4 regions of the Bradyrhizobium sp. Rc2d genome follow, and region 1 is predicted to be linked to each of the others. Evidence: predicted binding sites of a transcription regulator. Region 1 holds the regulator's gene; each other region holds the start of a gene.
The links. The regulator HrcA, encoded in region 1, represses chaperone genes, less so after heat shock. The targets are predictions, from matches to a motif close to GTTAGCACTCNCNNNNNGNGAGTGCTAAC.
Positions count from the first base shown of each region.

Region 2: the regulator HrcA is predicted to act here: its motif matches at 924-952, upstream of groES (co-chaperone GroES).
Region 3: the regulator HrcA is predicted to act here: its motif matches at 918-946, upstream of BLV07_RS20460 (co-chaperone GroES).
Region 4: the regulator HrcA is predicted to act here: its motif matches at 1,380-1,408, upstream of BLV07_RS15285 (co-chaperone GroES).

Region 1 is NZ_FNCU01000004.1:134,000-136,200, reverse strand. It holds gene rph (ribonuclease PH) at 1-570, opposite strand, end outside; gene hrcA (heat-inducible transcriptional repressor HrcA) at 738-1,826, shown strand; gene grpE (nucleotide exchange factor GrpE) at 1,923-2,201, shown strand, end outside.
Region 2 is NZ_FNCU01000003.1:117,444-119,644, forward strand. It holds gene groL (chaperonin GroEL) at 1-477, opposite strand, end outside; gene groES (co-chaperone GroES) at 566-880, opposite strand; gene BLV07_RS50270 (recombinase family protein) at 1,505-1,615, shown strand; partial or broken gene BLV07_RS06715 (ATPase, T2SS/T4P/T4SS family) at 2,091-2,201, shown strand, end outside.
Region 3 is NZ_FNCU01000016.1:32,176-34,376, forward strand. It holds gene BLV07_RS20450 (O-linked N-acetylglucosamine transferase, SPINDLY family protein) at 1-313, shown strand, start outside; gene BLV07_RS20455 (usg protein) at 321-608, opposite strand; gene BLV07_RS20460 (co-chaperone GroES) at 990-1,304, shown strand; gene groL (chaperonin GroEL) at 1,350-2,201, shown strand, end outside.
Region 4 is NZ_FNCU01000010.1:143,485-145,685, reverse strand. It holds gene groL (chaperonin GroEL) at 1-847, opposite strand, end outside; gene BLV07_RS15285 (co-chaperone GroES) at 991-1,287, opposite strand; gene BLV07_RS15280 (hypothetical protein) at 1,604-2,125, shown strand.

The DNA.
Region 1 (2,201 bases):
GACGAAATTGGCGTCGGTCTCGGCTTCCGAATCCTCGGCGTAGTCGAGATCGAGCACCGGCGTGCCGTTGTAGATGCCGCAGGAGATCGCGGCGACGTTGTCACGCAGCACGTTGGTCTTGATCATGTTGCGCGCCTTCATCCAGTTGATGCAATCGGCGAGCGCGACCCAGGCGCCGGTGATCGAGGCCGTGCGGGTGCCGCCGTCGGCCTGGAGCACGTCGCAATCGACCGTGATCTGGCGCTCGCCGAGCGCTTCCAGATCGACGATGGTGCGAAGCGAGCGGCCGATCAGGCGCTGGATCTCGACGGTGCGGCCGCTCTGCTTGCCGGCGGAGGCCTCGCGGCGGGTGCGTTCGGAGGTTGCGCGCGGCAGCATGCCGTATTCGGCGGTGACCCAGCCGCGGCCTTGGCCCTTCAGCCACGGCGGCAGGCGGTCTTCCAGCGTGGCGGTGACCAGCACATGGGTGTCGCCGAATTTCACCAGGCACGAGCCTTCCGCATATTTGACCACGCCGCGCTCCAGCGTCACGGGGCGCAATTCGTCGGGCGCACGGCGGCTTGGCCGCATGGGAAATCCTCCAAAACTCACGGGAAAGGCTGTTCGCGGTGCTTGTAGGAGGGGCGAGGGTAGGCGGCAAGGTTTTTTCACCCTCTGATTTCGAGCCTGTAAACGCCACGCTTGTCAGGAGCGCCCGGGATAGACAAATTATGAGTATCTGAGAGGAGTTACCGTCTGTGGCCCATCACGATCCGATCCATCTGATCGCGCCGCGCGCAGGCCTCGCCCAGCTCAACGAGCGTTCCCGCGACATCTTTCGTCAAATTGTCGAAAGCTATCTCGCGACCGGCGAGCCGGTGGGCTCGCGCAACATCTCGCGCCTGATCGCGATGCCGCTGTCGCCGGCCTCCGTGCGCAATGTCATGGCCGATCTGGAACAGCTCGGCCTGATCTATGCGCCCCATACCTCCGCCGGCCGGCTGCCGACGGAACTCGGTCTGCGCTTCTTCGTCGATGCCTTGATGCAGGTCGGCGACCTCAACGAGGCCGAACGGCAATCCATTCAGAGCCAGCTCTCTTCCGTCGGCGAGGCGCAATCGGTCGAGGCGGCGCTGGACCAGGCCTTGATGCGGCTGTCGGGCCTGACCCGTGCCGCCGCGGTCGTGCTGACGCCGAAATCCAATGCGCGGCTCAAGCACATCGAATTCGTCCGCCTGGAACCGGAGAAGGCGCTGGTGATCCTGGTCGGCGAGGATGGCCAGGTCGAAAACCGCGTGCTGACGCTGCCGCCCGGAGTTCCCTCCTCGGCGCTCACCGAAGCCGGCAATTTCCTCAATGCGCGGATCCGCGGCCGCACGCTGGCCGAGGCGCGGCTCGAACTCGAGACCGCGCTCGGCGAAGCCCGCGCCGAGCTTGATCAGCTGACGCAAAAGGTGATCTCGGCCGGCATTGCAAGCTGGTCCGGGGGCGAGAACGAGGACCGCCAGCTCATCGTCCGCGGTCACGCCAATCTGCTGGAGGATCTGCACGCGCTGGAGGACCTTGAGCGGGTGCGCCTGTTGTTCGACGATCTCGAGACCAAGCGCGGCGTCATCGACCTGCTCGGCCGGGCCGAGACCGCCGAAGGCGTGCGAATTTTCATCGGGAGCGAGAATAAGCTGTTCTCGCTGTCGGGTTCCTCCACCATCATCTCGCCCTATCGGGATGCCGCCGGCCATATCGTCGGCGTGCTCGGCGTGATCGGCCCGACGCGACTGAATTATGCCCGCGTGATCCCCACCGTGGACTACGCCGCCCGCATCGTCAGTCGCCTTTTGGGGGGCTGACCGGCGTTTCCTCCGATCACAGGCGCTTGATTTTCGTAAGCTTAGGCACGATATCCGGGCCAACAATCCCCTGAGACGAGTTCGAGAACAGAGCCGATGACCGATCAAGACCGGCAACCCGAAGACACGACCGCGCCCACCGGCGAGCCCGTGGTCTCGAAGCCCTACATCATGCCCGACGATCCCGAGCCGGGCTCGGTCGAGACGTTGCAGAAGGAATCCGCCGAGGCGCGCGACCGCATGCTGCGGACGCTGGCCGAGATGGAGAACTTGCGCAAGCGCACCACCAAGGAGGTCGCCGACGCCCGCCTCTACGGCATCACCGGCTTTGCCCGCGACGTGCTGGAGATCGCCGACAACCTCCAGCGCGCGCTC
Region 2 (2,201 bases), on a different contig from region 1:
GCCGATCTCTTGGTCGCCGTTGGCCGAGATGGTGCCGACCTGGGCGATCTCGTCGTTCGAGGTGACCTTCTTCGAGTTCTTCTGGAGATCCGCAACGACGGCCTCGACCGCGAGGTCGATACCGCGCTTCAGGTCCATCGGGTTCATGCCGGCGGCAACGGCCTTGGCGCCCTCGCGGACGATCGCAGCCGCCAGCACGGTGGCGGTGGTGGTGCCGTCGCCGGCCGCGTCAGCGGACTTGGAGGCGACTTCGCGCACCATCTGGGCGCCCATGTTCTCGAACTTGTCCTCGAGCTCGATCTCCTTGGCGACGGTGACGCCGTCCTTGGTGATGCGCGGAGCGCCAAACGACTTGTCGAGCACGACGTTGCGGCCCTTCGGACCGAGAGTGACCTTCACCGCGTTGGCGAGGATGTCGACACCGCGCAGCATGCGGTCCCGCGCGTCTACGCCGAATTTGACTTCTTTGGCTGACATGACGATTTTCCCTGAGGTTCATTTCTTTCCACCCTTGGCGGGGCGCCCGGCAGGCGCTCTTCAGGGGTGAGTGGTGCGAGCGGTGGATTTAGGCGGCCTTCTTGCTGGAAGACACATCGGTGAGAACGCCCATGATGTCGCTCTCCTTCATGATCAACAGCTCCTGGCCGTCGATCTTGACCTCGGTGCCCGACCATTTGCCGAACAGGACGCGGTCGCCGACCTTCACGTCGATCGGGATCAACTTGCCAGCCTCATCGCGGCCGCCGGGGCCGATGGCGATGACTTCCCCCTGAGACGGCTTTTCCTTGGCAGTGTCGGGAATGATGATACCGCCAGCGGTCTTCTCTTCGGCGTCGATGCGCTTGACCACGACGCGGTCGTGAAGCGGACGGAATTTCATGCAGTCCTCCTAAGTATTTGCACGAGTTGATGATTTTAGGCTTGTTAGCAATCGCTGCCCGCGAGTGCTAGCGCGGGCGGAGCTGAAATAGGAAGAGTGTTTTTCGGGAGCAAGGGTCTGTAAGGGGTCCTGCTCCAACAAATACAGTACGGAACGGACAAATAATCTCAGTTCTTACACGACTGCGCCCTCTCGGGGGCGACGATCTACGTCAGTAATAAGCGCCGCATGTGTCCGCGCGGCTTCCTGGCCTCTTCTAGGACGGCTGCGAACAGTCATCCGGCAGGAATTCTATCAGTGGGCGGGCGGAAATCCCCGCCGGGTATGATCACGATGAAATATTTGGCACTCCATACCTCAGAACTGATCATCCGCGGACAGGGTTATCCTTGCCGTTGGTCAGCAGCAGCGACGGTTCACACTTCGGAGCTGTGCCTGATGCCGGCGCACAGTCCCGGACGTCCCGGGGCATCTAGGATTGCCCATCCCGGGCGGGCTACGGCAGCTTTTGCGAAGAACGTGAGGCTGGCCACTGAGGTCAGTGGCTCGTGACGGGGCCGCGCTCGTTCATACCTAAGCCCGTTCTGCGGCACGTGAGCGGGTCTTTTGCGAAAATGAAAGCGCATAAAGGACGGTCGCCGCGCCCTCGCGCAGCTCCTTCGGAAGCTGCGACCAGGCGATGTCGTGATCGTGTCAGAACTTGATCGCCTACCGCGGGTCCTTTCAAGGTGCTGAGCATTTTACCGAGATCAGAGTCCCGCCGCGATCACATCGTAAAGGCGCCGCCTACAAGTCACTGGCGGAGCCGTGGGCGGACAGCACGCACGAACTGGGAGAAGTGTTGGCGGCGCTGGTTGGCTACATCGCCCGCGAGACGCGGGGAGATAATTCGCGAACGAACGGCAGCGGAACGCGAACGGTCGACAGCGTGGCATGAAATTCTTTCGCCGGCTCAACAAAAGCAGAGCCATCTAACGGAGACGTGCAGGAAAAAACCTCAAGGCCATAGTACACGCCGTCAATGTGGCGCATCCACGATCTTGCGCCTGGAGCCGTAATCGTCCTGAGGCTTGCTCGTGCAACCGAAAAGCATAAACCCGGCTAAGCCGGGCGTCTTCGGACGGCTTGGATGGCCCTCGTCATGACCAGGTTAGCGTGCGGCGGCGTAAGCTCGGAGATGATAGTGAGGAGATCCCGCACGGCTCTGCTTCTGGTCGCGCTGCGCACCAAGGATGGCGTCGCGTCTCTGTCCGATCTGGTCCGGTCATCGCTGCGTTTGCGCCCCGATCGCATTCCGGTCGGGGAGGTGCGGGGCAGCGAA
Region 3 (2,201 bases), on a different contig from region 1:
CGGCGTCAGCACATTGGAAGCCTTGCAGATGGGGGTGCCCGTGGTGGCGAAGCTCGGGACCAGTCTGCCCAGCCGTGCCGGCGGCGCCATCCTCACCGCGCTTGGCCTGCCGAACTGGGTCGCGGATGGCGATGAGGCCTATATCGAAATCGCAGCTGGCGGTGCGGCGCAGATCGGCGACCTCGACAAGTTGCGCCGCGAACTGCCCGGACAGATCGACGCTGCGGCCGCCGGCAATCCTGCCTCATACGCGCGAGCGGTGGACGAGGCCTATCGCGCGATGTGGAAACGCTATTGCAACGGCGGCGTCTGATCTCTCCTCAATGCAGCCGGAACACGCCATCTACGGCGCGCAGCTCGGCCGGCTTGATCAGCTTGGAATGCGCCACCGTCACCGAGAACAAGGGCCCGTCGAGCTTCTCCTGCCAGAAGGCGAGGAAATCCTTCAGCGCCGGAAATTTCGGAAACATGTCGTAGTTCTGCCAGACATACGTCTGGAGCAGCGAGGGATGATCCGGCATCCGATAGAGAATTTGCGCCGTCGTCAGCCCGTAACCCAGCATCTGTTTCCGGAAATCCTCGGAAACGCCCCCACTCCGCAGTCCCATGCCAACCTCCTTTGCAGGAGCGCATTGAAGGGGGCGGCCTGGTCGGTGTGTGCTTGACGAGCCACCCGGTACTGATGCGCTCACATGAGAGAAATGTGACGCAAACTGACAATTCATCTCAAGCCCAAAAGTTTAACAAGCTGTTGAAATTCAATGCGTTAGCAGCAGACGCGGCTCCGTGCTAATACGGGCCCGGCGCGCCGTTAACGATGGAAAAGAGATTCTGGCAGTCCGCGCTTCCGGGTGCTAATTTTTCTGCTAGAAGCCCTTGCCCCCGCAAAATTCCCGTCCTATTTCTGCCTCGCCCGTGCTAGCACTCGCGGGCAACGACTGCTAACCATCTAAAAATCCTCAACCCGTGCAATTGCTTAGGAGGACTGCATGAAATTCCGTCCGCTTCACGACCGCGTCGTGGTCAAGCGCATCGACGCAGAAGAGAAGACCGCTGGCGGCATCATCATTCCCGACACTGCCAAGGAAAAGCCCTCCCAGGGCGAAGTCATCGCCGTCGGCCCCGGTGGCCGCGACGAAGCCGGCAAGCTGATCCCGATCGACCTCAAGATCGGCGACCGCGTGCTGTTCGGCAAGTGGTCCGGCACCGAAGTCAAGATCGACGGCGAAGACCTGCTGATCATGAAGGAAAGCGACATCATGGGCGTCCTCGACGTCCCCGCTTCCAAGAAGAAGGCGGCCTAAGAGCCTCTCTTTCCCTCCAGTCAAACACCTCAAGGAAAATTCCAGATGGCAGCCAAAGAAGTCAAATTCTCGGTTGAAGCGCGCGACAAGATGCTGCGCGGCGTCGACATCCTCGCCAATGCGGTGAAGGTCACGCTCGGTCCGAAGGGCCGCAACGTCGTACTCGACAAGTCGTTCGGCGCTCCGCGCATCACCAAGGACGGCGTCACCGTCGCCAAGGAGATCGAGCTCGACGACAAGTTCGAGAACATGGGCGCCCAGATGGTGCGCGAAGTCGCCTCCAAGTCCGCTGACGCGGCCGGCGACGGCACCACCACCGCGACCGTGCTTGCGGCGGCAATCGTGAAGGAAGGCGCCAAGTCGGTGGCCGCCGGCATGAACCCGATGGACCTCAAGCGCGGTATCGACCTCGCGGTCGAAGCCGTGGTTGCGGACCTCCAGAAGAACTCGAAGAAGGTCACCTCGAACGACGAGATCGCCCAGGTCGGCACCATCTCCGCCAACGGCGACGCCGAGATCGGCAAGTTCCTCTCCGACGCCATGAAGAAGGTCGGCAACGAGGGTGTCATCACCGTCGAGGAAGCCAAGTCGCTCGAGACCGAACTCGACGTCGTCGAGGGCATGCAGTTCGACCGCGGCTACATCTCGCCCTACTTCGTCACCAACGCCGACAAGATGCGCGTTGAGATGGACGACGCCTACATCCTCATCAACGAGAAGAAGCTCTCCTCGCTGAACGAGCTGCTGCCGCTGCTCGAGGCCGTGGTGCAGACCGGCAAGCCGCTGGTCATCGTCGCCGAGGACGTCGAAGGCGAAGCCCTCGCCACCCTGGTCGTGAACCGCCTCCGCGGCGGCCTCAAGGTCGCCGCCGTCAAGGCTCCGGGCTTCGGCGATCGC
Region 4 (2,201 bases), on a different contig from region 1:
CACCGAAGCCAGGCGCCTTGACGGCGGCGACCTTGAGGCCGCCGCGCAGGCGGTTGACGACCAGGGTAGCGAGCGCCTCGCCCTCGACGTCCTCGGCGACGATGACGAGCGGCTTGCCCGACTGCACCACGGCTTCGAGCACCGGCAGCATGGCCTGCAGGCCCGAGAGCTTCTTCTCGTGCAGGAGGATGTAGGCGTCCTCGAGCTCGGCGGTCATCTTCTCGGCATTGGTGACGAAGTAGGGGCTGAGATAGCCGCGGTCGAACTTCATGCCCTCGACGATGTCGACCTCGGTGTCGAGCGACTTGTTCTCCTCGACGGTGATGACGCCCTCATTGCCGACCTTCTGCATCGCCTGGGCGATCATCTTGCCGATGGCGGCATCGCCGTTGGCCGAGATGGTGCCGACCTGGGCGACCTCGGAGGAGGCGGCGACCGGCTTGGCGCGCTTTTCGATGTCCTTGACCACAGCCGCAACCGCGGAATCGATGCCGCGCTTGAGGTCCATCGGGTTCATGCCGGCGGCAACCGCCTTGGCGCCTTCGCGCACGATGGCCTGGGCCAGCACGGTCGCGGTGGTGGTGCCGTCGCCGGCGAGGTCGTTGGTCTTGGAGGCGACCTCACGCACCATCTGGGCGCCCATGTTCTCGAACTTGTCCTCGAGCTCGATCTCCTTGGCGACGGTGACGCCGTCCTTGGTGATGCGGGGCGCGCCAAAGCTCTTCTCGATGACGACGTTGCGGCCCTTCGGGCCGAGCGTCACCTTGACGGCGTTGGCGAGAACGTCGACGCCGCGCAGCATGCGATCGCGCGCGTCTCCGGAAAACTTGACGTCTTTGGCAGCCATTTCTGCAATCCCTCGTGTTTGGTGATGTGTCTGCCGCTTGTGTTGCACCAATCCCGGGTCCGCAAGTCGAACCCGGCGGAATGATGGATGCCCGGATCGCGCGATCCGGGCATGACATTCAGCGGCTGTTCAGACGGATGGCCTTAGGCCAGCACGCCCATGATGTCCGACTCCTTCATGATCAGGAGCTCTTCGTTCTCGATCTTGACCTCGGTGCCCGACCATTTGCCGAACAGCACGCGGTCGCCGACCTTGAGGTCGATCGGGATCAGCTTGCCGGTCTCGTCGCGGCCGCCCGGGCCGACGGCGACGATTTCGCCCTGGGAGGGCTTTTCCTTGGCGGTGTCGGGAATGATGATGCCGCCCTTGGACTTTTCCTCGGCGTCGATACGTTTGACCACGACACGGTCATGCAGCGGACGAAATTTGGATTTAGCCATGACGTTTCCCTTTGGAGGCTCGCTTCGGAAGTAGTGGAAGTGGGTTGGGGCGGCGCTTCCGTCCACCCTCTTCCCGAGGATCGAACGGCACGCTTAGCAATCGGGCTTTCCGAGTGCTAATAGTGCGCCCGGAAATATGGCTTGGCCGCGATCCTGTCAAGCAAAGGTGGTTAAGCGATTGGTGAGGCGGATATAGGATGGTGGCATTGGAAACTCGTTCGGGGCGCCGGCGTATCAAACGACGGCATTGCTCCAGCGGCGGTTTTGCGCTTGGCTGCGGGAGGGGTGCGGCCATGGTCTTGTTCGGGGGAATGCCATGATCAGTTCAGCTCGCGCGCGCACGGTTGCCAATCTGGCCGCCGCGTCTTGTCTGGCGCTATTGCTGGGCGCCTGCGGCGGCGGCATGAGCCTGCCGTCCTTCTCGTCGTCTTCGCCGCCGCCCGAGGCTGAGCCCGGCACCGGCCCGGAAATGCCCGCAACGATCCGCTCCGACGAGATCGTCGGCCGCTGGGGTCTTGCCTCGTTCCAGAATCCGGCCGACCGCGCCCGCACGGAGGCTGCCGCCCGGGCGCAGTGCAAGAATCCCTATGTGATCACCGCCGGCTCCTCCGGCGGCGTGATCATGCATCTGGCCGACCAGGCGACCCCGCAGGAGCTGCGGCTGAAGGGCTCGCCGAGCGGCAAGAACTACATCGGACCCGCCGGCCCGACGCCGGGCGAGCAGGACCGCGAGATCATCTCCTTCGATGGCCGCGTGCTGATCACCCGCTTCATCGACAAGGACGCCGCCACCCGCTACGGCAACATGGTCTACGTCCGCTGCGCGCCGAGGGCGTAGTCTCCCTCCACCGTCATGCCCCGCGAAGGCGGGCATCCAGTACGCCGCGGCCTCTCGATTCAATCGCTGGCGTCTC